Regions from separate parts of the Paenibacillus sp. S29 genome, predicted to be linked through region 1. Evidence: predicted binding sites of a transcription regulator. Region 1 holds the regulator's gene; each other region holds the start of a gene.

Region 1 (10,295 bases):
TACCAATAACACGCTCAGGATACTTGGTCGAGCTAGCAAGCTCGGTCAGGCTCAGCGTGGATGTATTACTTGCAAGAATAATATTGCTTGGACACACATAATCTAGCTCTTGGAACACTGCTTTCTTCTCGTCCAGATTCTCTGTAATAGTCTCAATGACCATATCGCAGCTGCCGAGCTCCGCCAAATGGATTACTTTTTGAATACGGGATAAGATCAATTTTTTCTCAGCTTGAGTAATTGCCCACTTTTCCAGTTGTTTGTCCAGACTCGTTTCAATCATATTGTAGGCGTAGTCTAGTTTCTCTGGTGTCTGCTCTACCAGCAGCACATCGATTCCTTTGGACGCGAGCATTTCAGAAATCCCCTGTCCCATGGTGCCGCCGCCGATGACGCCGATTTTTTTAAATTGCATGATTCTTTACTCCACCCTTTCCTGGTCACTCTCATATATTGTATCCTTCTTTGTCGAAAAATACATGTTTATGTCCCAATAGATAATAATATCTTAGCACGGACTAAAAGTAAAAAAAAATAACCAGCATAAAAAATTATGCTGGTAATAAAGCATTTTCACTAAATTGACATCTAAATTGGTCTCCAGACAGAGTTTCTTCCTTCATCAGGATGTCAAGTGAGTTGTCGAACACAGGACGATGCTTTTCCAGCAACTCCAAAGTTCGGGTGTGCAGGTCAGCCATAATCTCGCCATTTTCCCGCATAAGTTCTTCTTTGGTTACCATTTCCATGTTAATAATGCCAAGTGAAGTCAAACCGGAAGTCATCATCGTATGGACGATATTCAGCGCCTGCTCAAAATCATTACTTGAGCCGGTACTGCGACCGCCATAGTACATTTCTTCCGCCGTAGCCCCTGCGAGTGAGATCATGATCTGCTCCTCCAGGAACTGCTTGGTGTATAAATAATGCTCTTGCTGTGGATTGTGGCGCACATAGCCAAGCGCTTTCCCACGTGGGCTAAGTGCTACCTGGCTTACGCTACCGGGACGAACAATTTCGGCCATAATAGCATGTCCCAGTTCATGAATCGCTACACGTTTTTTCTCTTCCAACGTCGATTCTCGATCTGTCTTTTCACCCATCATTACTTTGTCAATTGCCATCGACAGATGCTTCTGCGCAATCATTTTCTGATCCTGTCTCATCGCATAGATTGCCGCTTCATTCATCACGCTCTCCAGCTGTGCGCCGGAAAACCCGTAAGATTCCTCAGCAATTTTGTCCAGATTCGCATCTTCCTGAATCGGTTTGTTTTTGGCATGAATTTTAAGAATATGAAGACGGCCCTTCTTGTCAGGCAAATCCACTTGAATATGACGGTCAAAACGTCCTGGACGCGTTAAGGCGCTGTCCAACATTTCTTTACGGTTTGTTGCTGCAATGATCAAAATCCGCGGTGTATCTGCCGAATAAATGCCATCCATTTCTGTCAGCAACTGATTCAAAGTCTGATCATATTCTCGTTGCTGTCCACCCTCACGTTTACCACCAATTACGTCGATCTCGTCAATAAAAATAATCGCATTTTCCTTCTTTTCCTTGGCTGCACGAGTACGTGCCTCCCTAAACAACTCACGGACACGACCCGCGCCAACACCAACGTACATTTCAACAAATTCACTACCTGAGGCTGCAACAAATACAGAATTAGTATAGTGTGCGGCTGCTTTCGCCATCAGTGTTTTCCCTGTTCCCGGAGGACCTGTGAGCAGAACACCTTTTAATGGACGGATACCAAACTTGGAAATTTCATCATGTCGATTCAAAAAGTCCAGGGCCTCACGCAACTCCTGTTTAGCGCTTTCCTGCCCACCGATTTCCTCAAAAGTCAGCTTGTCCGGACCATTTTTTTTGCGTTTACGTTCTTGCCCAGCACCTACGGCCAAGCCGCCACGCGCATGCATGAGCATTAACAAGCCGCTGAGCATCACGCCAGCAACTAGAAGAGGGATAATATTCACCCCAATAAAAACGAGAAATATAATAGTCACCGGCACTATGCCGATTAATGTTTCCTTGATCCATCTAGGCATTAGGCCATACCCCCATTTGCTGAGATTGACGTGGCAAAACGATAAACTTGGTCGCTTTACCTTCGCTGAGTCGGATATAGACATTGTTCGAATCCATGTCGGTATCAGCTTTGATACCCGTCTTTTTCTTTTTCATCTGCTCAACTGTAGATGAAATTTGAGTATACTTTTTATTTTCCATCGCTTCGGCTACAGGAAACATAGCCTCAGACCACCATTGATTCAGTGCTGAATTGGAACGATCTTCAATATCCAGCTTAATGGTACGGCTGCCAATGATGGTTTGTCCTTTTTGCTTAACCACATCGACTAATCCGGCCACATCCGCCTGTGGTTTGAGATCTAGTTTCAATACAACCTGATCCTGTTTAATATCTATTTGAGCGCTTGTCACGCCTGGATATTGAGAAACCAGTTTTTCCAGAGGACTTTGCATTGTAACCTGACGGTAAATGAACCATCCCCCAAATAGCAGCAAAGCTGCCAAAACTGCCGCCACAACGATAGGAACTGCACGCAATTTCAAACAACATCCTCCTCTCAAAATGTAAAACACAGAAGAAACGGGACGAATGTCAACAAACAACCAAATTGCATGATCTTACAGCGATCAGCAATTCTTTTTTCTATCATTTTTGTCTATCACTTATAAAATATAGTATATCATAACGTATATCTAATATCGAAGGCAATGTGTGGAGGAGTTGTGATGAGGCAAAATCTTTGGTTAAGGTGGAGGCGAGACGCTGAGCGTAGGATTTGATCTTACGATCGCTGTTGCCACCCGATTTTTCTCGATTATATTCTTACGGAGAAAATCCGGCGGCAAGGCGAACGCTCCGCTTCTCCAGATTCAAATCCTCCACTCCGTACTGTCCGCCATAAAGATGAATTTGCCCTAGGAGAGAAGATGGATAGGTAAAGATGCTTCACTGGTTTTCAGCCCATTATACGGCATAGCAAGACTAAAAGACGTAAATACGAATTTCATCGCATTTACGTCTTTTTCTTAAGCTTTCAATTATTTACTAGTCATTCATTCCACATCTGCTAATCCTCAACCAGCTAGTTATTGGGCAAAGTATATTTTACACCCGTCGCTACCCCATCTGAGAAACGATAAAAGCTGTAGTAATGATGACTTCCATCATCGTAAAACAACTGCCACACATATTCGCCATTGAACACACTCGGCTGAAGCCTTACAATTTTTACACCTGGAAGCTGCTGCTGAATTATTGCCGTCATTTTTTGCTCATCGACTCCATTCTTCAGCAGTTCGGTGTGAACACCGCTATTATCTGCGGCAGGTACGTTAGGTTGTCCTTCCACTTTTTGAAAAGGAACCCACACCATTATATTTTCATTCTGTGCATTTTTCCCTTGAACCACCCAATATACCTGATCCCACACAGACTTCCATGTTTGAGTCGTGCTAACCAGACCACCTGATTGCTTGGCCTTAATGATAGCGGCATTTTTCTCAGCCACCTGGTCTTGAGTAACATAGGAATAATACCAGAAAATGCTGACCAGGATCAGTATTACGGCCAAAATGGCGACCGCTATCCACTTTTTCTTATTTTTCAAACCCGTGCTTCCTCTCTAAGGGGATGTGACACCTGAATTAGCGCGACAGCAGCCCTTCAAAGGCGGCTTGTGCCTCATGTTTGATGCGTTCCTCGTCCATAGTCAGGCATTCGCCGTTTTTCACAACCTGACGACCGTCTACCCATACGTGAACCACGTCTTTGGCGCTTGCTGAGTATACCGCATGGGAAATAAGATCTGTACGCGGCAAGAAATGTGCCTGATTCAGATCCAGCGCGATAAAGTCAGCCTTGTTGCCTGCTGCCAACGCTCCTACTTCTTTTAAACCAATTGACTTTGCACCGTATTCTGTTGCCAGACGCAGCGCTTCACTCGCAGGAACTGCCGTAGGGTCACCAGATACACCCTTGTGAATAAGTGCTGCCAGACGCATTTCCTCGAACATATCCAGGTTATTATTACTGGCAGGACCATCCGTTCCGAGAGAAACGGTAACCCCTGCACGCAGCAATTCAGGCACTCTTGCCACACCACTTGCCAGCTTCAAGTTGCTACCTGGGTTGTGCGAAACCGCTACACCACGTTCAGCCAGTAAAGCTATTTCTTCGTCATTCAAATGAACGCCATGGGCAACAAGCGAAGGACGGGAGAAAAAGCCAAACTTATCCAAGTGTGCAACTGGACGCAAACCGTAGTCACGTACGTTTTGCTCCACTTCGGCGATCGTCTCAGACATGTGCGTATGCAGCGGCAAATCCAGATCATGCGCAGCTTGTACGAATTTTTCAATAAACGCAGGTGGACAGGTGTATGGCGCATGCGGTGACATCATCGTTGTAATACGCCCGTCTGCTTTACCATGCCAGTTACGCGCAAAAGTTACGGCCTCAGCCAGCTTGATTCGCTGTTCTTCCTCCGAACATAGTCCAATTGCTCCACGCATCAGACTTGCACGAATACCTGACTCTTCAGCCACACGAGCCACCTCATCCATATGATCGTACATGTCCAGGAAGGTCGTTGTTCCACCTTTCAGCATTTCCAGCACAGACAACGACGTACCCCAGTACACGTCCGTAGATGTAAACTTGGCTTCCATAGGCCACATTTTTTCCTGAAGCCATACTTGAAGTGCCAAGTCATCTCCATGCCCACGCAGCAGAGACATCGCCGCATGACCATGAGTATTAATCAGACCAGGTAAAAATAAAAGCCCCTTACCATCGATCGCTTCCGTCTCTTCCTCACCCGAAGGCAAAGTCTCGCCAATGTAAGTAATGCGGCTATCTTCCACAATCATAAAACCATGGATTACCCCAGCTTCTGGTCCATTTACGGCAAAAGAGCCGTTTTTAATCATCCATTTATTCACTGTCATATTGTGTTTCTTCCTTTCCGTCCTCCAAATAATAAGCGAGGCTAAGCAAATCAGTTGTAAAGTCTGTGGCATGAATCCGAATGTTGGCCGGTGCCTTGAGAGTAGTCGGTGCAAAGTTCAGGATCGCTCCAATTCCGCTCTCAATAAGCCTGTCAGCCACGTGCTGTGCTTCAAAATCAGGTACGGTAATAATCCCGATTCGAATGTTTTTTTCTCTCACAGTCGCTTCCAGTTCATCCATCGGTTGCACGACCAATGTATTGATCTTGGTCCCTACCTTATCCGGAAACGCATCAAATACCGCTACAATCTTCATATTGTCTTTTAAATAAGCGTTATAATTCGAAAGGGCTTGCCCCAGATTACCTGCTCCGACCAATACTACATTAATTTGCTGATCGATTTTCAGGATATGGCGTATTTTCTCAATTAGATAAGAAACATCATAACCGATACCCTTCCGACCAAAATCTCCAAAATAGGCGAGATCTTTACGGATTTGGGCCGGGTTCAAATCTAGCCTCTGTCCCAACTCTTGAGAAGAGACCGTAGCCACCTCCCGTTTGTGAAGTGCATTCAGATAACGTAAATATACGGGTAACCTCCGTACGACAGCCTCTGAAATTTTATCTGATTTCATACTTGCTCCCCCTAATTGTAACGAACATACTTAGTGTCCGTCCGTTATGCCTCGGTCTCCGGGGCGGATTGGAGCCATTCGGCGATGCGGGGCACCATTTGCTCCGATGGCATATGCTCCATTTTTGGTCCCGGTAACGAGTACAAAAAGTGCTTTCCGTAATAGGATTCGATCACACGCGTATCGTAAACGATAACGACCCCGTGGTCGCTCGCTGTACGAACCAACCGACCAAATCCCTGTTTGAAGCGAATGACCGCTTGTGGTACAGACAGCTTCATAAATGGATTCTTCTTCTGCTGCTGGAGCAGCTCGCTTTTTGCCTCCAGCAACGGGTGATTCGGCGGTTGAAATGGCAAGCGAACAATGGCCAGACAAGTCAGAGCCTTCCCCGGAATATCGACGCCTTCCCAGAAGCTGCTGGTTCCCAGCAATACAGAAGCTTTGGCTTCCTGAAAACGGCGGGTTAACTTGCTGCGACTCCCACTGTCCACACCTTGTCCCAGCACAGTAATTTCGCTGGATGCTAAGGCCTCTTTAAGCGGCTCATACACTTGCCGGAGCATCCGATAGGAAGTAAACAGAACGAGCATTCTCCCCCGCGTCGCCTGAGCAGTCGCTCCTAGAGAGCTAACGAGCATATCTACAAAGTGTGCATCTCCTACACTGCCCTTCACGCTTGGGAAATCCCGTGGAATGACCAGCAACACCTGATCCCTGTAATTAAAGGGTGACGGGAGCTGCGAAGTCATCAGCCGCTCTTGATCTGCGGCTTCCTGCAAGCCGAGCTGATCGATCATGTACTGAAACGACTTATCTACCGATAAGGTAGCAGACGTCAGAATAATGCTTCTTTTTTTGTCAAAAAACATTTCTTTCAACTGGCGGCTCACATCGACGGGCACCGCATAAAATTGTAATGATTTACTGCGGAATTGCCCACTCGCTTCGAGCCAGTATACGGTTGTTTCATCATCGAGTCGCATAAAAAAGCGCAAATTTTCTCGAATCCCCGCCAGATCCTTGAGCAGACCCGTGATATCTGTAATAAGGCTATCCGCCGCATAATCGTCATGTTCTTCCTTGACGTCCAGCATCAGCTTGTCGCCCTTGCGCAAAATTTCACTCATCGTTACATATAGCTGATTTTCCAAAGCCCCCGCCTGATCCCACTTTGCAGGCTTGGCTGAAGGTTTGAGACGGGAAGAAAACTGTCCTGTTTCACCCGGTGTCGCATCGCTTCGTTCTGGCAACATGCCAAACAGCTTGTCGCTTAGCAGGTCCCAAGTTTCCTTAACCTCTAACACGAGCGGATACATCTGATCGATGGTTGAGGCCCAATCCGTCGACTTCTCGTGCCCCGATTTCGCCAACTGTTGACGAAGTGAAGGCAGTTGTCCATTCTTGCTGTCTTTGAACAGTCGCGTCAGTGTATGCACGAGTGTGAAATATTTCATATGCATACCTAGGTGCTTACCAGCTACTTCCTCCAGGTGATGGGCTTCATCAATCACCAGATGTTCATAGCTCGGCAACAACTGGTGACTAGCTTTGACGTCTGTAAACAACTTAGAGTGATTCGTAATAACAACATCCGCTATCCCTGCTTCATGGCGTGCACGATGATAATAGCATTTGCGGAACCATGGGCAAGAACGACCAAGACAGGACTCTGAATCACTCGCCACCGTTTCCCAGAAATCTCCACCACGGTTGCTCAGATTCAGTTCTTCATCATCACCGGTTTCTGTTAGTGTCAACCAGACGATCATCTGAGCAGCTGTAATTAAATCTTCCTTCGGTGTCGCGAAGTCTCTTCTGTTTATTTTATGTTCAAACTTACGCAGACACAAATAATGTCCCCGACCCTTGAAAATAGCAGCCCGGAACGGAAACGGAATCACCTTGGTCAGCATCGGAATGTCGCGCTCGCGTAATTGCTCCTGCAGGTTGATCGTATGTGTACTTACCATAACTCTCTGTCCTTTTTTCACACTGTGATACAGCGATGGGAGCAAATAGCCGAGGGACTTCCCTGTTCCTGTACCTGCTTCGATCAGTAGGTGCTTGTCTTCACTCAGTGCCTGATTTACACCCTCAATCATCTGTATCTGCGCCTCGCGCTCCTCATATTGGCTCAAGGATGAACGCAAATTGTCCCGCACATCATCCATGTACTCCTCAAAGGAAACACCTGACAGTGGATTCGGGTCATCTTCTCTACGCGGAGCAGCTAGCTCCGTCCAATCTTCCACTTTTAGCGCAAGCTGACGAAAAAACTGATGTCCCTCCAGATCCTGAATAGGATCAAGCTCTTTCTCTTCACGCACCCCATCAAGAAACCATCCAAGGTCACTGTCTTCCTCTGCAAACAAATCGCTAAGCCGCTGTATCGTTATCAAAGGTAATGCTTGAAGCTCACCCAGACACTTTAAAAACACCTCAGCCGTAGCCAACGCGTCGCTGTCTGCTTGGTGAGGGCGATCATGCGCCAGCCCAAACTCAGAAGACACAAAACCCAACTGATACGAAGATAGCGATGGAAACATAATTTTCAGAAAATCCATTGTATCCAAGATTCTTCCGCTAAACGGCAAATAACCGCACCGATCCAGAGCGTTTTGCAAAAAATTAAAATCAAACGCCACATTATGACCGACCAGTACAACATCGTCCAGCATAGGCACGAGCTCCATCATCATTTCTTCAAGTGCAGGAGCATCCTTGACGTCATCGTCTGTAATTCCGGTCAATCCGGTGATAAAAGGGGGAATAGATCTGCCAGGGTTTACATAAGAGCCGTAAACACGGGAAATGCTGTTATCATGATCTATAATTGCAAGTCCGACTTGAATGATGTCATCCGCGGACTGGGTGCCTGTCGTTTCAAAATCCAATACCGCAAATTTCATTCGGGCTAATCCTTTCTTATGACACTTACAAAAATAATAACTCTGTATATTAGCATAGCAGAAGATCGCCTGTTTGGAAATTAAGACAGCCAAAAAAGACGATGCACACGCCGCCTGAGAGGTGGGCATGCATCGTCTTGCTCGGTGTCTGACAACTACATCCAGGTCATCATGGAGCTGTCGTATCGAAGCTTTTCGGTACCGGACAGACAGGCTTCCATATTGTGCAGCGGCTCGGGTAACGCAGGATCGAACTGATGTGCGAGAGCAAAACATTTTTGCGCCTCCTCTACGTCAGCCTGCTTTGCCAACAGACAGCCTAGCGCATTATAGATGACCGCCTTCAGTCCTGCCTGCTCAGTCAGGTCCAGCACCTTCTGAAAATGGCATACAGCCTCTGCTGGATCATCTAGTTGAAAATAGGCCATTCCCATATACATGCGACTCTGCCAGCTGTTCGGAAAATGCTGTAGTACCTGCTCAAATTGTTGGATCGCCTCAGGGTACATGAGTAATCGATAATACCCTTGCCCCCGATTAAAAGCTGGCAGCTCTTTTTCAGGCAGCTCCGTGTCAGACATATCGGTCTCCGCGGAAAACCCAGCCGCACGCAGGCAAACCATTTTTTCCTCAAAGGCCAGCCACTCATCCATAATTCCGTCACTCATTCTCCGCAGCAGACTCCAGTGCTGTAGCAGCTCCTGCCTGCGGGAGCCCTGGGCTGATGGGTAATGCTTCACGATATCATCTAACATGCTGTTCATTTCTGCGAATACATGCTGGAACATGTGCATCCCGCCCTTATGAAAGATGGATTAATACACTCACATTTTTCGCTTAAAAGACGGGTTTCATCCGCACTCCCATTCATTACATGATCGTCGCGTGTACTTCTTTGTTCATCGTTTGGGCTGGTTTATTATGTTCATCAACAAATACCACTGTTGGTTTGTATGTTTTGGCCTCTTCATTCGACATGGAAGCATAGGAAATAATAATGACTGTATCACCAGGCTGCACCAAACGGGCTGCCGCACCATTGAGACAGATTACGCCGCTCCCACGCGGTCCGGGGATAACATAGGTTTCCAGTCGAGCTCCATTGTTATTGTTTACAATTTGAACCTTTTCATTCTCCAACAAATCCGATGTCTCCATGAGATCTTCATCTATAGTGATACTCCCCACATAGTTCAGGTTAGCTTCCGTAACCGTAGCGCGGTGAATTTTGGATTTCATCATGGTTCTAAACATGGGAAAGCACCTCCGCCTTCTGTATTCTTATATTGTCAATCAGTCTGGTATTGCCAAATTTCACAGCCAGCGCTACGATGACGTCTTCCTGAACATCACATAGCCGCTGCTCGGGAAGAAGGGGCTCCAGACCGGGAAAAGTTAATATTTCAATGTAATCAATGTCTGCTAAAGGAGAGGAAGTAATGGTGGACTCCACCATTTGATGTAGCTGACGAATCGTAATTGTGTTTGTTACTATATCTTCGCTCACTTCTTGCACCTTACGCAGTGACTGAGACAGCACCAACGCCTGCTCGCGCTGTTCTGCACTTAAATACACATTACGGGAGCTGAGGGCCAAACCATCCGCCTCTCTGACGATGGGACAAGGTACGATAGTCACGTTCATATTGAGATCAGTCACCATCTGCTGGAGCACAGCAACCTGCTGCGCGTCCTTCATTCCAAAGAAAGCCAAATCAGGACCTATCATGTTAAAAAGCTTGGCTACCACCGTGGTCACA
Region 2 (10,295 bases), on a different contig from region 1:
CGTCACGATGCCCTGTTCAGCATCTTTTGCACGCTGATGTTCCTGATTAAATAATGGATGCAATTCAACTTGATTTAAGCTCGGCGTGACACCTGTTTCCCGAATTAAACGTTCATTATGCTCGGGCAAGAAATTGCAGACCCCAATGGAACGGATATAGCCCCTTTTCTTCGCCTCAATTAACGCCTGCCAAGCTTCAACATATCGATCAATTTGGGGATTCGGCCAATGGATCAGATAAAGATCATAATAGTCCAGGCCTCCTCTATATAATGACTCTTCGATCGTTACAATGGCCTCTTGGTAAGCATGTCGGCGACCCGGTAGTTTGGAGCAAATCAACAATTCCTCTCTGGGCACAGAGCTCTGCTGGACCGCTTTCCCGACAGCACCCTCATTTTCATAGTTGAACGCTGTGTCGATCAGACGGTAACCTGCATCAATCGCGCCGGTAATCGCCTTGACTCCATCTGCACCCTTAATTCCAGCAGTCCCAAATCCAATGACGGGCACTTTAATGCCATCATTCAATACCTTCTCCGGAATTTGTTGGTTCATAATTACAGCCTCCTTTACTATTCTCATATAACATAACACCTCTTCAAAGCTCCGGCAAAATATAGCAATCCATTCCGTTCTCTGTATATGTATATACCCACTAGCTCGTAACTTCCCTACCAAGTTCTCTGTGTGCTAAATCAAAAAGCGCCTGATCCCCATTGAAATCATACCTGAAGTCAAGGGGGCAGGCACTTGTACCACTACCAAATCATATATTCCACTTCATGCTTGATGGCTTGGTTGTCCAACACAAAGTTGAAGTGTCTGTATTTTTATTTCAAGCCATTCCATACCCAGTTCTCTACCTCTGGTAGGTCAATACCCTCTTCGCGAATGAATTGATGATGTTTCTTAATCGTAGCATCCATTTCATCCACAGTGTTGGTGTACTTCCCAGCGTCAGGTAAGTTGAGAGCAGCTTCCTTCACTAAGTCAAAACGATCCATTTGATTCAATACACGCATATCAAATGGTGTCGTAATATCGCCATTCTCACGGTATCCATGTACATGCAAGTTATGATTATGACGATCAAAGAACAGATCTTTGATCAGACCTTCGTAACCATGGAAAGCGAAAACAACGGGTTTGTCTTTTGTGAAAAAATGATCAAACTCAGCGTCGGATAATCCACGCGGGTCTAGTTTTTGACTTCTCAGTTTCAGCAAATCTACCACGTTGATGTACCGAATCTTCAAGTCAGGCAGTTTTTCATGCAAAATAGAAATTGCAGCTAAACTTTCAATCGTTGGCTCTGTACCAGCAGAAGCAATGACAAGGTCAGGTTCTCCACCTTGATCTGTACTTGCCCAGTCAATGATCTTCAACCCTTTATCCACCAATTCTTTCGCTTCATCAGCACTAAACCATTGTGGACGTGGATGTTTAGATGAAACAATCAAATTGATCTTTTGACGATCATTTAAAATGGTGTCGAAAACAGCCAACAAGGAATTGGCATCCGCTGGCAGATACTCCCGAATAAATTCTGGTTTTTTATCAGCCAAATGACCTAACAAACCTGGATCTTGGTGTGTATACCCATTATGATCCTGTTGGAACACTGTTGAAGTTGCTACGACATTCAATGATGGGATATCTGCACGCCATCCTTGATCCGTTGCTTTACGCAGCCACTTAAAGTGCTGGGTGATCATCGAGTCAACCACACGCAGGAAGGCTTCGTAACTTGCAAAGAAACCATGGCGACCTGTTAATACATAACCTTCCAGCAATCCTTCAGCTTGGTGTTCGGATAATTGAGAATCAATTACGCGGCCATAGGATGATAAGAATTCATCATTAGGTTCAATAATTTGGTCCATCCATTGGCGTTTGGTTACTTCAAAAACAGGAGCCAAGCGATTAGACATCGTTTCATCCGGTCCGAAGATTCTGAAATTACGATTTTCTTCATTTAAGAGAACCACATCTTTAACGTATTTCCCTAAAACCGACATATCTTGCGCAATCACTTTACCAGGTACGGAATTATCCAGCGTATAGTTACGGAAATCCGGTAATTTCAAGTCTTTAATGAGGTTACCCGCATTCGCAACAGGGTTCATTCCCATACGTTTATCGCCTGTAGGCAGAATTTCAGCAAGCTCAGGGTTTAAACGACCGTTTTCGTCGAACAATTCCTCTGGTCTATAGCTATTCAGCCATTCTAACAAAGCAGGTGCGTGCTGCATATTTTTTTGATCAACCGGAATTGGAACCTGATGGGCACGGAATGAATTTTCATTCGGCACGTTGTCCCATTCCTTCGGACCCGTCCAACCTTTAGGTGAACGGAAGACAATCATCGGCCACGCCGGACGAGTAAGGTCATTATTTTCACGCGCATTCTTTTGAATGGCTTCAATCTTCTCGATAGCCGTATCCAGTACTTTCGCCATTTCTGGATGCATGAGATCCGGATTTTCACCTTCAACAAAGAACGGCTCCCAACCCAAACCTTTAAAGTATGAGGTCAATTCTTCTTTTGATTGACGAGACATAATCGTTGGGTTACTAATCTTAAAGCCATTCAAGTGCAAGATTGGTAGCACTGCACCATCCGTGATGGGGTTGATAAATCGGTTAGAGAACCACGAAGCGGCTAATGGACCCGTTTCAGCTTCACCATCCCCAATAACAACAGCCGAAATCAGATCAGGATTATCCAGAATGGCACCTACACCATGAGAAAGGGAGTAGCCTAATTCTCCACCTTCATGGATAGATCCAGGTGTTTCAGGAGCAGCATGTGAAGCAATACCGCCAGGGAAAGAGAATTGTTTGAACAATTTCTTCATACCTGAGATATCTTGTGTAATTTGCGGATAGATTTCAGTGTAGCTTCCATCCAGATAAGAATTTGAAACCATAACCTGGCCGCCGTGACCAGGACCTTCAATGTAAAGCATGCTCAAATCATATTTATTAATAACACGATTTAGATGTGCATAAATAAAGTTTTGGCCCGGAATTGTGCCCCAGTGTCCAATAGGCTTAACCTTCACATCTGAATCTTTTAAAGGCTCTCTCAACAAAGGATTATCTTTTAAATACAGCTGACCTACCGAAATGTAGTTCGTTGCACGCCAATATGCATCAAGTTTTTCTAAATATGTTTTAGATGAATAATCTGCTAACACGGGTGATAACGACATGGTGTCCACTCCCTAAGTAGTTTTGTTTGTAATTTATTTCCGGAAATTTCATCTACATGTACATCATAACGCTACGCTGATTAAATTCAACCTTTTTCACAAGTGATACGGTCCAATTTTGTGAAATTTTGAACATACTATGAAATATAAATTAAAAAGACAGTAAAAAAGCTCTTACATTAAAATATATAGAATTATTAACCAATAAAATTTGCAATAACGAGGCAATCGCAGACTCCAATCCTTTTCTCAAAACCATAAAAAAAAGACCGGAGAATTCTCCAGTCTTATCATTAGTGAACCGATACAAAGGTGTTAAATTTCAAATATTTGTAATGAAATCGCATATGAGAAAACTCAAATGGCGTACCGTTATCTAAAAAGAACACACCTTCCATAATACCTACAGGCTCATTTTCATTTAAATGTAGCAGCTTTTGATCATTCTCTTGAGACGGTTCTGCAAAAATGGATAAAAAAGATTTGGTGACGGCCAAGTTCCGTGAGTCTTCCAAATAATTAAAAATGGAACCCTCGATAATTGTCTGATTTAAATTCTGGACAATTTTAATGGGGATATAGCCCGTTTCAATCATAAAAGGATCATCATCAAATAGACGTAAGCGAACAATTTTGTAAACAAAATCATGAGTCTCCAAAAACAAATCGCGCTGTAACTCTTCTGTTGGCGGAATGACCTCAAAACTCAGTACTTTGATTTTTGGCTTTTTACCATGCATTTGAAAATTATCAGTGACCCCTAGATTAGAGCCTTCGTAGTTAAAGATAGATTCATTTCTTATGTATAATGGATTAATAAATGTCCCGGAACCTTGTTTTTTGAAAATGATTCCGACATTCTCCATTTTAGTCAGAGCACGTTTAATTGAACTACGACTAACCTGGTAAGTCTCACTAAGACTACGTTCATCTGGCAATCTCATATCTGCAAACTTTCCTGCAAAAATTTTCATCTTGAGATCGTCAATAATTTGCTTATAGACAAATTGTGTCATATAGTACTCCTCTTTCAGGTCTTCTATAACTCTATATAGTTTACCATAACTTGCCCATTTCATCTCATGTTTGTTTCTATATGCTGAGTGGGCTTTCAGCGGATAGGAAGTACCCTCACTTTTACTTTACATCTCTATGCATAATACCATGATTACACATACATAACACCACTGAACGTACCTGCAAAACAGCAGAAGATACAGAACCCCCACCTTAATATCGGTAATAAGACCAAGCCTGTTTCGAACCTGGAGGGATGTTTGACTAGACCAGGCTAAAATCCTTGAATACATTGTTATTATTTATCTTGTTCAAGCGTTTTCTAATAAGAATGGTGGGGGGAGATCATATTGGCTATCCGCTACAGCGTCATCATTCCAACCTATAATCGAGCCCAGCAATTGTTGCTTACACTCGCTTCATTTGAGACACAAACCTATCCAAAGCAACTATTCGAAGTCATTGTAGCTGATGACGGTTCTACAGACGGAACAAAAGAAATGGTCGAAGGCTTCAAAGCATCCTATCCTCTTATCTATGTGTCACATCAGGAACAACGCGGTCGATCTGCCGTTCGAAATTTGGGACTGCGCCGTGCAAAAGGGCTGTACATCATCTTCTGCGACGCTGACTTTGTAGTGTTACCGGAATTCATTAGGATCGTGAGCCGTTATCACCGTAAATATCCCAAGTCCGTGCTTTCAGGCATTCCTCACTCGTGGGACGATGCTTTTACCCACTATTACCCTGACTTTTCCCCTGAAGAAAAAGAACAATGTCGCAACATACTTACGCAGTCCAACTTATGGAATGCTGACTATGAAGCAGCGAACGAAATTACTCCGATCATAACCCCAGAAGATATCCTTCACCAAACGGGTGCACTGTCTAAAGTAGTTAGTCCCACAAGGGTTCCTCCCAATACGCAGAAACAATTTGCCTCAACGGACGTAGCCCCCTGGATGCTGCTGGTTACTCGTTGTGTAGCCATCAGACGCAGTCACTTGATTCGTATTAGAGGTTTCAATGAACGGTTTGTGCTGTATGGACTCGAAGACTGGGACCTTGGCTATAGACTACATCGCTTGAAAATCCCTTTTTATTGCATCAAAGAGGTGGTCGGATATCATCAGGAACATCCAACCTATCTTAGAGGTAACGTGTTAAATACGGAAAATCTGAGAATCATGTATGAAACCTACGGATTCAATGACTCCTCGTTAAATTTATTCGCCCTTATCCCTCCATCCGAGGATTTTGAGACCTACAAAAATACATTGCGGGTATTGCGCAGGGGATTCCGCTCTAGGTTAACACGCTCATCAGCACTGTTATTAAGAAGAACACTACGCATTGCAGCCAAGCAGTTCTACGATCAAAGCCATACTCATGCATACAAAAAATCATTACACTTGATAAAAAAGAAAGCAGCGAACCGGAAAAGTCGAGTCGCTCATGTGTTACGAGAAATGCTAGTGAAGTCTGAAAAGCTGGTGGAGTAGCAAGAGGCCGGAAGGACACGAAACACATGAATTTTTCCCGTAATAAAAAGACTCCTCCATCTGAGAGCAGGCCAAACTCGGCAAGCTGTCTTATGGAAGAGTCATATGCAACTTTTTCTTACTTTTGTTTTTCCGTTAATGTTCTCACTTTAATAGGATGCAGATTCGCCTCGATTTGAGCCCGCTGCGGTTCATACCACTCTGGCAGCATTAATTCCTGTCCCAAAGATTCAGCAGGTTCATCGTTAGCAAATCCCGGTGGGTCTGTAGCAATTTCAAATAAGATGCCGCCCGCTTCTCTGAAATATATCGCATTAAAATATTGGCGGTCTATGATTGGAGTCGGCTGATAGCCATAATGCTGGACTGCGTTTCTCCATTCTTCATGTTGTTCAAAATCTTTTGCACGCCACGCAATGTGATGTACCGTGCCTGCTCCACCAAAGCCTAAACCCATTTTGGCGAGCGGAACATCTACGATGTTGCCGATTTCTCCTACGGACTGATAACGGGCATATTCGGCGTCTTCAGCGATTTTCGTAAATCCGAGTATGCTCTCCAATGCATCCATCGTTCTCTGTGGGTTGACGCTAAATAGCACGGCGCCTCCAAACCCCTTAATTGCTTTATCAGCCGAAATACCACCGTAAGACCAAGTACTGTTCGCTCCCGCTTCACGTTCGACAAGCTCAAGACGTAGACCCTCATTATCCTCAAATTGAAGATATTGTTCAGAAAAACGGCTCGTTTTCGTAACTTGAATATCAAAGCTTTCCAAACGATGCTGCCAAAAATCAAGTGAACCTGGGGGTACTACATACGAGGTTATGCCCACCTGGCCACCTCCGATTTGCCCTTTGGAAGTTCCTGGTGCAGGAAAAAAAGTAATGATCGTTCCAGGACTTCCTGCCTCGCTACCAAAGTACAAGTGGTAAACCTCAGGAGCATCGAAGTTGATTGTTTTCTTCACTAACCGAAGTCCCAGGACGCCGGCATAGAAGTCGACATTTTCCTGCGGATTACCGGCAAAAGCTGTAATATGATGGATACCTGTAGTTTGAAGTGACATATGAAACCCTCCTTTAATCGTAGAAACCTTTATTTTTATTGTTGATGACTTTTAATGACCTAAATATCATGTTTTATCTAAGTAATGCATCGATGGAATATGAACCTGCTCCTGTCAACGCAATACCGATTACAACTGCAATAAGAACTAGCGGATATTCATAGCCATTAGCTGTTGCCCAGATCCCGTTTGGGCCATGTACTTTGAAAATTGCTCCAAGCATAGTCACCGTAATCAACAATGCAGCCAGTGGAGTGAGTAGTCCTACAGCAAATAGAGCTCCTCCCAACAATTCCATCAACCCAGCAGACACTGCCATGAATACTCCGGGCTTAATGCCAATCGATTCCATCCAACCGCCCGTACCCTTTGGACCATAGCCGCCAAACCACCCAAAAAGCTTCTGTGCTCCGTGCCCCACCAATAACAATCCAACCACCAAACGTATCAGTAACAATCCACTTGCCAACATAAAAATCACCCTCCATATTATATTTATTTAAAGATTATTAAATTAGAGATATTAGACAAAATTAAACTTATTGTTTAGTGACTCGGGCCTGTTCTTTTCTAAGTTTTTCAGGAGTAACATCATCTCCATTCGGATCATAAATCGTAGCATTCAAGAGAATGCTTTGTACAGAGCCCCGAAAGATTTGAAGGTATTCTTTGCGAAGATCCGTTTGTTCCGTTTTTTCGATTTCAGTTAATCCGACTTCCTTTGCTTTTTTTGCGAGCTGATTAATTCTTTCTAAAATGGTGATCATGTATATACCTCCCTATTCAAAATTTTCTGGTTGTTTTATCTTTAATTTATTTATCTTGATTTAAAGATATAATACTTTTCTATCCGTGTCAATACTTTTTCGAAAAGAAAAGAAGATGAACGCTTGAGTTGCTTTTAAAGGTGAAAGAAAAAACAGCCGGAACACTTAGAAATATCTTTAAGCTACAAGTTGTGTAAAACCTCTTCAACTCAATTAATAAAGCCATAATAAAAAGCCACCAACCAGAATCACTGGCTGATGACTTTCTTGTCTTACTCAAATGGAGGCGAGGGGAGTCGAACCCCTGTCCGAAGATAACGACACATAAGCTTCTACGGGTGTAGTGACAGTTTTGATGTCACCCTAGAAACTCCCTGTCACCGGATTCCCTTCGGGTCAGCCTGATTATCTTCTTCAGCTCACCGCAGGCGGAGATGAGACAGCGTATTCCACTATTTGTTAGCCCCTATCCCAGTCACATGGACGATGCTGGGTAGAAGCACGCACACAGTTTCTTAGGCTGCGAAAGCGTAGTTGTTTTGTTGTTTGCCGTTTAATAGGCTTTAGCGTTGATGAAGCGGACGCGTCCCCACTACCCGCTACCCATGCTCGAACTATCCCCGTCGAATCCATAAACGCCCCCTTATTATAAAAGGGCTCCACGGATAAAACCGGAAATACCGGAGCATAAGCATGCATAATATCAAAAGCTGAATCCTAGGATTCAACACTCGAACAAAGTTAAAAGCTTTAAAACTGACTACTTCGTTAGTATACCATATTACAGGTCATTACGAAACGAAATGAAGCCATTTAAGCCTTATAAAATAGCACCATTACAGGAACAAGTAACTTCTCCACGTAATTTGTACCAGATCTAATAATACAGCAACTTATCTCGCAATTTTCTGCTTCTCACGCAAAGCACGTTGGATATCACGCTGTGCATCGCGTTTAGCGGCAGCATCACGTTTGTCATACTGCTTCTTACCTCTACCCAGTCCGAGCAGAAGCTTGGCATAACCATTACGAACATAAATCTTGAGCGGTACAATCGTGTAACCTTCCTGTTTGGACAGACCGATAAGCTTGCGAATCTGCTCTTTATGCAACAGCAGCTTACGCGTACGGGTCGGATCGGTAGGATTATTGCGATTACCTTGTTCAAAAGGGCTGATATGCATATTGTGAATATGAATTTCGCCATTACGGATCGTAGCAAATGCATCACTTATATTAGAGCGACCATTCCGTAGAGACTTAATTTCTGTTCCCGTTAGCACCATGCCCGCCTCGTAAGTGTCCTCAATAAAATAGTCATGGGAAGCTTTTTTGTTCTGGGCGAGCACTTTCCCGTCTGCCTTCTTACCCATGAATACCACTCCTTATGAATAACGTAATTCACTCTTGAAATCCAGGCATCAAAATCCGGCTACAAAGAGCTACCTAGAAATATATTGTAACAAATTTCAGATGGTAAAAGCAAGAAAGGTCAAGCCTTCTACATTTCTAACTGCACTTATATCACACTTAAAACCAAGCGGCTTCCATCCAATACAGCAGACAGAAACCGCCCGTATAACCTATGCTTCAAGTCAGCTTCATTCACTGCAATGGAAGCTCCAGCCTTCAAAGTAAGTAAGCTCTAGCTACCTACTTCTTCTTTTTCCGCACAAAGCCCGCGGTGCTATTGCCACCACTTCCGCCCTTATTCTTCCGCTTGCGACGTGCTGCGCCTTCACCGTTTGGTCTGGCATCACTCCCTGGTGTAGCTGCTCCGCCGATGAAAATACCGCTGGCAGACGTCTTCTTCCGTCGCTTGCTTGCCCCGGATGCTGGCGAGTTATACCCGCCCTTGCCACTGCCAAAGCCGAAGTTGCTAGCTGAGCCGGCTCCAGCTCCGTTTCCGCCGCCGCGTCCTGAACGACCTGCGGTGCTAATCCCTCCGTTACCAGCGCCAGCTTCTTTTGGCTTCCCGGTAACATCACGACCGCCTTTACGCTCTTTGCCAGTCTTGTCCTTGCCGCCCTTGCGGTCACGCCCTTCTCGGCCTTTGCCTTTACCACGGCTCTCGCCACGCGCAAAGTCTCCACCCTGTCCTGTACCGCCAGTCCGTTCACGGCGTTGCCGTTGCTTCATATCGACAAGTTCAAAGTCAATTGTGTAATCTTCCATATTCACACGCGCGACGCGAACTTTAACCTCATCCCCAATGCGGAACACCTTGGAGGTGCGTTCGCCAATCAACGCCATATGCTGCTCGTCAAAATGATAATAGTCGTCCGTAAGCGCACTCAGACGCGTCAGGCCCTCCACTGTATTGTCGAGCTCAATGAACATTCCGAAGCTGGTTACACTGCTGATGATCCCCTCGAATTCCTCGCCGACCTTGTCCAGCATGTATTCAGCCTTTTTCATCTGCTCTGTATCACGCTCTGCATCCACAGCTACGCGTTCACGCTCGGAAGATTGCTGCGCAATATCAGGCATACGTGCAGTTAAATATTCCTGACGCTCGGCTGTTAAAGCCCCGCCATTCTCCAATACCTCACGAATGACACGGTGAATCACCAAGTCAGGGTAACGACGGATCGGCGATGTAAAATGAGAGTAATACTCCGCTGCCAATCCAAAATGTCCTGTCGACTCCGCATCATACTTTGCCTGCTTCATCGAACGTAGCATCATCGTGCTAAGCACGGTTTGCTCCTTCGTACCCTGA
Region 3 (10,295 bases), on a different contig from region 1:
TGGAGAGATGATGGACTAGTGCTGCGTACGACGGATGCTAACGATTACAATGCCATTGACCCGAATCTCGTCATTGACGCTTCAGGTAACCCGTGGCTTTCCTTTGGTTCATGGAATTCAGGCTTGAAAGTGACTCGACTGGACAAAAATACGATGAAGCCTACGGGCCAGATCTATTCTATCGCCAAGCGTACGGCTGGTGGTTTGGAAGCGCCACATGTTACATACCGCGACGGCTATTATTATCTATTTGCTTCCATTGATAACTGCTGCAAAGGCGTAGACAGTAATTATAAGATTATTTACGGTCGCTCTACTAGTATTACCGGACCGTATGTGGACAAGAGCGGAAAAAGCTTGATGGATGGCGGTGGAACGATACTGGATGCGGGGAATGACCGTTGGAAGGGACCGGGTGGACAATCTGTCTATAACAACAGTGTGATTGCACGTCATGCCTATGATGCCACTGATGGTGGAAATCCAAAGCTTCTGATTAGTGATTTGAAATGGGATTCGGCAGGCTGGCCTACGTACTAAAGAGAGGACCGTTTGGAGTCACCTGTGTAGTAAAATCATATAGATATATTCAAAAACTGTTCCTCCTAAGGGGAACAGTTTTTGGCTTGCAATGTCATAGAAACATGCTATTATGTATCAAGTTGATAATAATTATCATTATCGTTATGAAAGATGTGATGATTTTCAGGTACGGAGGGAGTGACCTCACCAAATGCAGTCTAAAGACAGCATGGACAAATATACAGATCTGACAGAGAGGGCAGTTCCTAAAGTAGTCATAACAGCACCTCCAGTGCTTCGAGCGGGTAGGATTCGGCAGGCGTTGTTGTTCACAGCTTCGGCTGTATTGTTGGCTTTGGCCATATTCGCCGCCATTTCTCTCGGAGCCAAGGACTTGAACGTAAGCACCGTGTGGTCGGCAGTATTTCACTATGATCGTTCGCTAATAACACATCAGATCATTCACGAGCTGAGATTACCGCGTGTACTGGGTGCAGCTGTTATTGGAGCTGCGCTGGCGGTGGCAGGCACTCTGATTCAGGGTATTACACGCAACCCGCTGGGAGATACAGGTGTGCTGGGCATTAACGCAGGAGCGATGTTTGTAGTTGCTGTGAGTTTTGCCTTTTTCCCCAATCTACCTTATGGGACGTTAATTGTATTGTCGTTCCTGGGGGCGCTGATGAGTACCTTACTAGTATTTGGTCTGGGAGCATCTGCACCGGGAGGATTGACACCTATGAGATTGACGGTGTCTGGAGCTGTGACGGCTGCCTTGTTAGGTTCCATGACTTCGGGGATTGCGATTTATTTTGATCTAAGTCAGGATTTAGCCTTCTGGTATGCGGGTGGTGTAGCCGGAATCAAATGGTCGCAGCTTGAGATTCTTGCACCGATTTTACTTATGGTGATCGCCTGGTCTATGGGGCTGGCACGTTCCATTTCGCTGATTTCGATGGGCGATGAGGTTGCGTTAAACCTTGGCTTGAATCTCAGGCGTATCCGGCTTTTGGGTCTGCTGACTGTAGTAGTACTGGCTGGACTCTCTGTATCGGCTGCCGGAGCCATCGGCTTTGTAGGTTTGGTTATCCCACATATCGCTCGCAAGCTAATCGGTGTGGATTATCGCCAGATCGTGCCGCTGTCTGCGTTATTGGGAGCCGTGCTACTGGTGCTGGCAGATTTGGGAGCGAGAATGGCAAATCCACCAGAGGAGCTAGCTATCGGAATTATGGTGTCTTTTATCGGAGTACCCTTTTTCCTCTTTCTCGCCCGTAAGGAAAGGAGGGATTTATAGTGAGACGCTCTTTAGGGATCGGGGATACAAGGACGACAAAGGCTTGGCTCGTTTGTTTGGTATTGGCGGGGATCAGCTTTGCCGTCCTTGTTTTGGGTTTGAATACCGGAACGATTCGTATTCCACCGCTACGCGTGCTGGATACGTTGTTTGGCGGTGGCAGTGGACGTGATCATATCGTTCTGTTCGAGTATCGTCTGCCTCGTATTGCTGTAACGATGCTGGCTGGAGCGGGACTAGGTGCAGCCGGGGCGGTCATGCAAGGCTTGTCACGGAACGCACTCGCTGATCCCGGAGTTCTGGGACTTCACGCAGGGGCAGCGTTGGGGCTGGTAATGTTCGTTAGCTTTTTTCGCGATCTGGACGGATCTGCCGCCGTTCTGATCCCCTTGTTTACCTTTGCAGGAGGTGTCATTGCGGCCGTGCTGATTGTTTTGTTGTCCTATAGCCGCAGCAGAGGAATCGTGCCCGTGCGTCTGATTTTGTCCGGCATCGGTGTAGCCTCGGGTCTTAGCGCCATAACGCTGTATTGGTCGTTGCGGTTGGATGAGGATACGTACGCATTTACTGCACGTTGGTTGGCTGGCAGCGTTTGGGGCCGGGACTGGATACATGCAGCGGCTTTGCTGCCTTGGATAGTCATTGTTTTACCCTACGTTCTGTCGCAGATGCGTAGTCTGAACAACCTGTCGTTGGGCGACGAGACCGCAGCTGGAATCGGCACAAGTGTGAAGCGCCAGCGCCTATTACTGCTGGGCGCAGCCGTGGCTCTATCCAGTGCCAGCGTATCCATGGCCGGAGGCATCGGTTTTATTGGGCTGATTGCACCTCATCTGGCTCGCCGTCTGGTTGGGCCGATGTACCAGCATTTGCTGCCAGTAGCTTGTTTGGTCGGGGTCGTCATTCTGGTCACCGCAGACACGATTGGGCGTTCGGTGTTTCAGCCGAATGCGATTCCCGCAGGTGTGGTGGTTGCTGTGGTAGGAGCTCCGTATTTTTTATTCCTGCTGTCCCGAACAAAATGACAAAGGAATAGGTACATATGAAATCATATGGTGCAAATGATACAACCCGCTGAAATTAAAAACTAAGTAGACGCCTTCTATATTGATCATTATAATGTAGAGTTTCTGTAGCATAGGAGAGAGTAAACATGAGAAAGCACAAATTTGAGGGTCCAGGTTTTAAACGTTCATGGGTAGTCACAACTCTTGTTGTATGCATGATCATGCTGTCCGCTTGTGGACAAGCAGCCGACAAGCAGGCTACCGATACGAAAGCGGCTGGCAGTGCGCAGACAACCATTAGTGCGGATTCGCGTATTGCTTCGATGTCTATTCATTTGACGAACAACCTGCTGGCATTGGGCATTACTCCGGCTGGTTCGGTCATTGGCGGAGATGTGAAGGATTTTCTGCCCCATGTAAAAGATCGTCTTCAAAATACCCGTAAGCTAGGTGTTGTCACAGACCCGGATATGGAAGCGGTACTGGAGCTTCAACCTGATCATATTTTCTTGGACAAAAAATATTCGGGAACCGATGTGGCCAAATTTGAAAAAATTGCGCCAACCGAAGTTTTTGATCTGGATGAAGGCACATGGAAGGATCAATTAAAAAAAATAGCCGTTATGGTCAAACATGAAGCACAGGCAGACGCATTTCTAAAAGATTATGATACACAGAAGGAACGAGTCAAAAAGCTGATTCATTCAAAAATTGGGGACGGAACGGTTATGGCTGTACGTGTGACGGCGAAAGAGGTTCGTGTTATGGGGATGAAGCGTCCGGTAGGACCGCTGTTGTATCAGGACTTGGGCTTGAAGCCAGCCAAAGGTGTAGAAAAGATCAACAAGGCTTATCAGGTTGTTTCCCAAGAGGTTTTACCGGATTATGATGCTGATGCGATCCTTGTTATCATCAGTAAAGGCGCGGATGCCCAAAAGGTATACAAGCAGCTGGAAGGAAATACAGTATGGCAAGGTCTCAAGGCGGTGAAGCAAGGGCATGTCTACATGTTGGACGGACAGCCTTGGCTGGACTATTCCGCGATGGGACATAAAATTGCTCTGGATAATGCAGAACAACTATTTTCCAAATAAGTTCTAAAGTATATCAAGCCGTATTCCCCCATGCAGCTTCTTGCAGGCCAGGAATACGGCTTTTTGATGCACCCCCCAGCTGTAAGTCGGTTACCTGATCGAAATGAAAAGGAGCTGCTGCGATCCAAAATGAGGCAGCTCCATATAATGAGAATTGTGGGCTATGAACGTTTTTTACGCAGAAAAATTGGTTTGAGTCCAATAAATCCAATGGCGGCGAGAATTAAATTCGCCCAAGGTGAGATTCTGAATACTGGCAGTACACTGCGCAGCGCAAGTCCGGCGACAAGAATCACGACAACTAACACAACATACATCAAGATGGATTTAAGATTCATCTGGGGCTTTACAGGGGCATGGTCTGGCTGTTGTGTCTCCTCGCCTTCTTCGGGACGGTCCATAAAATTCATCAGAGCTTCAACGAGTAGAATGGCTCCTGCGGCGATGATGATAAGGGTGGATAGGCTGATTTTTTCAAAGGGTTTGATATCCCCACCTGTAAAGGTGACAAACCATCCGATAATTGCCTGTGTTAAGAAAAACATAGACAAGGCAATCCATGCAATAAGCGTATAATTTTTTGCTTTATTCATTTCTTCCTCCTGCTTTATGAGCGTATCCCGGGCTGATGGAACCGCCATTTCGTAACAAAGACAGTATACGTGAGGAAGCGTCGGATGGCAAAAGACTTTATCTATAAAATGTATATTACCGCTGCATTCTCCTCAAACTGGATACAGGGTGAGCACATAGAGCAACCTGAATATAAACGTTAAGAGGGTGTGGCATCATGAAACTGGAGAACCAGGCAGATTATTCAGTCCAAAAACGACTGGCAAACGCTTCGAACGGGAATAGCGGGGTGGCCTCGTCTACAAATGTGAGTCACCGGAGCATTCAAGGATCATCTCCAACGTACCGTATACTGGACGATATCGAAGTGGCTGAGGATACAGAATTTGCGGGTGAACTAGGTGCACAGAACTACCGCAGCCTGTGGCATGAGGATGAACATAACGGCGCCTCTTGTAAGCTGGAGTGGGAGGGACGAACGGAGACCCACCAAATGTTTAGGAACAGCTACGAATAACGAATGTCTACTTTAATGTAGTGGATTCACTCTAATAAGTGTAGTATAGCGTTCTCCGGAATCGCATCGGGGAGCGCTATTTGTTTACTTTTTTAACGATGGAACTGACAGGTTGACAAGGAAGCAGGGCGATGATAGACTGACTTTACTATAAAATCTTATTAAACTTATCGGAATTAAAGTGAATGAATATCCTGGATGGATATTCCACGTTACGATATGAGTTTGAATTCATAAATGTGTAGTGAAACTTGAAACTGGGGGAATCAGGATGGAACGGCAAATTGGAATTCGCTTTGAACATGAAGAACTGGCAGCAACAATTCATTATCCAAACCGTACAAATGAGGGAGATCGTCAGAGAAGGGTTCCTCTCGTTGTTATATGTCACGGTTTTGTAGGCAATCGTATCGGAGTAGATCGATTATTCGTCAAGACTGCGCGTGAACTGGCCGAAGGGGGATACTTTGTCCTGCGCTTTGATTTTGCCGGTTGTGGGGAAAGCACAGGTGAATACGGCAAGCAGGGGTTAGAATCAATGATTAATCAGACACGTACCGTGTTGGATTACGCCGTCAATTGCGCGGACATTGACCCGACCAAGGTGACGCTGATCGGTCACAGTCTGGGGGGCGCAGTAGCCCTTCTCACAGCCGTACGGGACAAGAGAGTACAAAATCTGGTTCTTTGGTCCGCAGTGGGCTATCCGTTCAACGACATCGTCAAAATTACGGAGCGAAGCGTGTACGATGAGTCTGTTAAAACCGGTCATGCCGACTATTTGGGCTATAAGTTTACGCCTGCTTATTTTGAGTCGTTAGCTCAATTTCAGCCGTTCCAGGAGGCCGTTAAATTTAACGGAGATGTGCTCGTTGTTCATGGCACCTCGGATGATATTATTCCTGTGGATTATGCATTTCTGTTTCAAAAGATATTCTGGATGCGTCCAGAGGGACGCTGTGATAAAGAGATTATTTTCCAGGGAGATCACACTTTCTCGTCAGGTAAAGAGCGGCAACGGCTGATTGATCGAACACTTGAATGGCTGGATGAACAGGAAAATATTCAACGGGATTGGCAGCACTGGATGATCTGATTTCAGTGTGTAACGGATTGTATTGGAAATTGCGCCTCCGCCGGAGTAAAATGGAAGAGTAACACTATACTGGCGTGTGGAGGTTGGCAGCGATGACATTACCCTCAATTTTTGTTGCGCATGGTTCACCGACACTGGCTGTAGAAAATAACGCATATACCAGCTTTCTTGCAAAGCTGGGCGCGAGCCTGCCCCGACCCAAAGGAATTGTCATTTTTTCCGCGCATTGGGATAGCCCCGATCAATGTATTGGCGCGGATGATCAGCATGCAGCGTTGCACGATTTCTATGGCTTTCCCGAAGAAATGTACTCAATCGATTACCCTGCACCAGGCGATCCAAAGCTGTATGAGGAGATAGAGCATCTGTTCAGTCAGCATAACCTGTTCCACCAGCCGGTTCGGAACCGAGGACTGGATCATGGAGCATGGGTGGTTTTGCGGCATATATATCCTGATGCAGACATACCGGTCGTACCCTTATCCATTGATTCTCGGCGCGCTCCCCAGGAGCAATACGAGATTGGGCGGATGCTGGCGCCGTTGCGAGAACAAGGGATTTTGATTATCGGTAGCGGTGGATTGGTCCACAACTTGCGGACACTCAAGCAGACGAGTGAGCCAGCCGATTGGGCCGTTCAATATGATGACTGGATTGCACAGCAGCTTCAAGACTGGAATTTGCGTCACCTATTCCAATATGACAAGAAGGCTCCATATGCCAAACAGGCGGTACCTTCTTATGGAATAGAGCATTTTTCACCTTTGTTTTATGCGATGGGGGCTGCGGATCATGAGCGCTCCGCGCGTAAGCTTTTTCAATCGTATGTCCTTGGCTCGTTAAGTCTCAATTGTTGGGCTTTTGGTCAAGAAAGTGATACGTAAATGTAAAAAAAGAACTTCCGAATCCACATGGTGTGTGGGAATGGAAGTTCTTTTGTGTATTTTGCGTCTTCGATTAATTAGAAGGCACGTGTATCGTGAGCATAACAGCGCAAAAAATAACCATTATCCCGGAGGATAACGGTTATTTTGGGGATGTTTAAGCTATTTTTCGACTAGGGTCCACTGGAAAGGTATCTTTATTTTTACGAAACAGTCCACGCAGGAAGGGCAGTACCCAACGGTCAAAGCCAATTCTTCCGGCATTTGCACCAGCAACTACAAGGAAGATTTCAAACAGCAGGTAGATTGCATTGGTGCTTACTGTACCCGAGAACAGGAACGAGAAGTTCATAACCATAGCCATCAAAGCAGCCAGTGTAGTCAATGTACCGAGAAGCAGGCCAACCCCGACCAAGAACTCACCCAATGGGATCAGGACGTTGAACAAACCTACATTCGGCAGGGCAAAGGCTTCCAGGAACGATCCCCACCAGCCTTGTACAGCGGGATGGTCTCCACCTGTTTTAGCAATGGCCCCCGAGATAAATCCGCCTGCATCGAATCCACCTGTCAGCTTTTCAAGTCCGTGGGTCATCCATTCATAACCTAGATAAACCCGTACTACAGTCAGCAACCACATTGCGACTTTGTTTTCACGTAACCAGCTGTTAAACATTCAAACCACTCCTCTTTCTTAATCTATAATGTTGGTTGTATTTCATTTTGTTGGGGATGATCATCTTTGCTACACCTTTATTGTAGTAGGTTCAGTTACAGTTATTTGTGATAAAAATCACAAAGTCTGAATATTTTTTAAATTTTAATGTCTTTAGATAAGTATTCTATAGAGTGGTTACGCTTCAATCAAGACAAAAACAGGAAATAAAGCTTATAATGAGAAAAATAACTAAGTGGAGGGATGAACTTGTCCGGGCCCATTTCCCAACGAAATCATTGGTTGCGTGTGATGGCCTCAGCTCTGTTATGCATGACGCTGATGTCTTGTACTGCTATGTCCAATACGGGTGAATCTGAATCCGTTCCCCAACCGACCAAGCAAGAAACAGAGAAGGAGGCACTTGAACCGCCGAAGGAGCAGTCTATTCCGGCATTTACAGCTCCGCTTACCGGTCTTCCGGTGGAGCAGCCTGTTTTGGAGCGGCCGCTCGCTGTCATGATTAACAATGCTCCGGCTGCACGTCCTCAGGCAGGACTTAGCCAGGCAGACATGGTATATGAAGTTCTTGCAGAAGGCGGGATTACCCGTCTGGTCGCTTTTTTCCAAAGTCATGGTGGAGATGTAAAGATCGGACCGGTCCGTAGCATTCGACCGTATTTGATTGAGCTGGGCGAAACCTATGGTGCGTTGCCGATACACGCAGGGGGAAGCACAGATGCCTATGCGATTTTACAGCAGCAACGGAAGGAACATCTGGATGAGATTTCAAATGGAGGGGCTTACTTCTGGCGAAGCAAAGATCGTCGTCCTCCACATAATTTATACACAGACGTGAACAGACTGCGCAAAGGAAGCGATAGTAAAGGGTATGCCAAGCATACGGACGTTCCAGTATATTCTTACCTTAAATCCGGTGAAACCCCAGTTATGGTGGACGAGACAGCAGCATCTTTGCAAATTCGGTTTTTGCTTAAAAGCTATCGAGTATCTTATACCTATGATCCAGCGAATCAACAATATAAGCGTTTTGTGAACGAAAAGTCACATGTGGATCAAAATAATAACCAACAGCTCTCAGCAGCCAATGTTATTGTAATGAGCGCTAGACATCGAACGTTGGATGATGTGGGCAGATTAGGTGTTGAGCTGGACGGCAGTGGAGAGGCCATGGTGTTTCAACAAGGACAGTTAATACAGGCTGAGTGGCAGCATACACCAGGCGATGCGATTCGTTTTATGAAAAATGGGGTTGAAATCCCGTTAACGCCAGGTACATCCTATATACATGTGGTACCTGCAGATACTTCACTAAAGGAACATGTAACCATAGCAGCAAATTAGAAAACGAAATACACCTTTTTAGGAAGAAATTGTCGGATAATGACCTTCCATGTCGGGCACTGTATACGTATGTCATGAAATTTGCTTTTACAAACATTACAAAAACATTGATGAGTGTGATAAGATAGCAAAGGTTGTCTATTGCAGTCGAAACAGGTTGCGGATATTTTCGTAAAGGGGTAATCGTTATGAGATTGAAGAAAAAGGATATATTCTTCGAGACGTTGGAAAATATGGCAGATACGATCGTGCAAGCAGCCGATTATTTTGCCCAACATACTTCAAATCTTCAGGATGTGACTTTGTTTACAAATGAAATGAAGAAGTATGAAAATAAGTGTGATGATTACACACACACGATTATTACTGAGCTGAACAAGACCTTCATTACGCCGTTGGAACGCGACGACATCATGGAACTGACAACAACCATGGATGATGTGTTGGACGGTCTTGAAGCGACGGCTTCTCGTTTTTATATGTACAACATTACGGAGCCGGACGAGTATATTGTGCAGTTCGCTGATATTCTGCGTCAATCAGCTTACGAAATTCAGAAAGCTGTACATTTGCTTTCACAGAAAAAATTGCTGGCCATTCGTGAATACACTATTCGCCTGAATGATTTGGAAAATCAGGGGGATGAATTATTGCGTATTTGCATCAAAAACCTGTTTGCAACTGTAACTGACCCTATTGAACTGATTAAACGCAAAGAATTGTACGAACGCCTTGAAACGACAACGGATTCATGCGAGGATGTTGCAAATATGCTGGAATCCATCATTATGCGTAACTCGTAAGGGAGTCCTTTTACATGGATACAAGTTTACTGGTATTGGGTATTGTTATTTTTCTTGCTCTGGCATTTGATTTTATTAATGGTTTTCATGATACGGCGAACGCGATTGCAACTTCGGTATCGACCCGTGCATTGACCCCGCGACGTGCGATTATTATGGCTGCGGTCATGAACTTTCTCGGGGCAATATTGTTTACAGGCGTTGCGAAGACCATTGGTGGAAGTGTCGCTGATCCAACCAAGCTTACGAATGGAATTGATATCGTCATTGCGACGCTGATCGCTGCGATTATCTGGAACCTCTTAACCTGGTGGTTCGGTATTCCTTCATCCTCTTCTCATGCACTAATTGGTGCATTGGCTGGAGCGGTGTATGTAGGTGCGGGATCGGATAAATTAAACTGGAGCGGCTTCATCGGGATTGTCGAAGGACTTATTTTCTCCCCGTTGATTGCTTTTGTTGTCGGTTACATCGTGATGATA

The links. Region 1 encodes Rex, which represses fermentation and respiration genes when NADH is low (regulators of the CRP and FNR family bind a similar motif). Its sites were predicted from a motif close to TTGTGAAATATTTCACAA; they were not measured.
Region 2: the regulator Rex is predicted to act here: its motif matches at 3,337-3,354, upstream of ACL9RM_RS18385 (phosphoketolase family protein).
Region 3: the regulator Rex is predicted to act here: its motif matches at 7,772-7,789, upstream of ACL9RM_RS19740 (DoxX family membrane protein).

The regions. Positions count from the first base shown of each region.
Region 1 covers NZ_JBMOUI010000002.1:365,448-375,742, reverse strand. Annotated here, with positions in the region: gene ACL9RM_RS04785 (3-hydroxyacyl-CoA dehydrogenase family protein) at 1-415, opposite strand, end outside; gene ACL9RM_RS04780 (AAA family ATPase) at 552-2,054, opposite strand; gene ACL9RM_RS04775 (hypothetical protein) at 2,047-2,580, opposite strand; gene ACL9RM_RS04770 (DUF5590 domain-containing protein) at 3,120-3,644, opposite strand; gene ACL9RM_RS04765 (amidohydrolase) at 3,682-4,983, opposite strand; gene ACL9RM_RS04760 (redox-sensing transcriptional repressor Rex) at 4,970-5,623, opposite strand; gene dinG (ATP-dependent DNA helicase DinG) at 5,668-8,535, opposite strand; gene ACL9RM_RS04750 (tetratricopeptide repeat protein) at 8,691-9,323, opposite strand; gene panD (aspartate 1-decarboxylase) at 9,406-9,789, opposite strand; gene panC (pantoate--beta-alanine ligase) at 9,782-10,295, opposite strand, start outside.
Region 2 covers NZ_JBMOUI010000011.1:37,021-47,315, reverse strand. Annotated here, with positions in the region: gene ACL9RM_RS18390 (aldo/keto reductase) at 1-558, opposite strand, end outside; gene ACL9RM_RS18385 (phosphoketolase family protein) at 834-3,218, opposite strand; gene ACL9RM_RS18380 (GntR family transcriptional regulator) at 3,512-4,234, opposite strand; gene ACL9RM_RS18375 (glycosyltransferase family 2 protein) at 4,586-5,737, shown strand; gene ACL9RM_RS18370 (ring-cleaving dioxygenase) at 5,856-6,806, opposite strand; gene ACL9RM_RS18365 (DoxX family protein) at 6,880-7,278, opposite strand; gene ACL9RM_RS18360 (DUF896 domain-containing protein) at 7,346-7,573, opposite strand; RNA gene ssrA (transfer-messenger RNA) at 7,852-8,216, opposite strand; gene smpB (SsrA-binding protein SmpB) at 8,467-8,946, opposite strand; gene rnr (ribonuclease R) at 9,227-10,295, opposite strand, start outside.
Region 3 covers NZ_JBMOUI010000012.1:155,901-166,195, reverse strand. Annotated here, with positions in the region: gene ACL9RM_RS19780 (glycoside hydrolase family 43 protein) at 1-540, shown strand, start outside; gene ACL9RM_RS19775 (FecCD family ABC transporter permease) at 800-1,819, shown strand; gene ACL9RM_RS19770 (FecCD family ABC transporter permease) at 1,819-2,844, shown strand; gene ACL9RM_RS19765 (ABC transporter substrate-binding protein) at 2,973-3,920, shown strand; gene ACL9RM_RS19760 (hypothetical protein) at 4,082-4,513, opposite strand; gene ACL9RM_RS19755 (hypothetical protein) at 4,711-5,010, shown strand; gene ACL9RM_RS19750 (alpha/beta hydrolase) at 5,282-6,106, shown strand; gene ACL9RM_RS19745 (dioxygenase) at 6,199-6,990, shown strand; gene ACL9RM_RS19740 (DoxX family membrane protein) at 7,148-7,666, opposite strand; gene ACL9RM_RS19735 (DUF3048 domain-containing protein) at 7,916-9,010, shown strand; gene ACL9RM_RS19730 (DUF47 domain-containing protein) at 9,199-9,813, shown strand; gene ACL9RM_RS19725 (inorganic phosphate transporter) at 9,828-10,295, shown strand, end outside.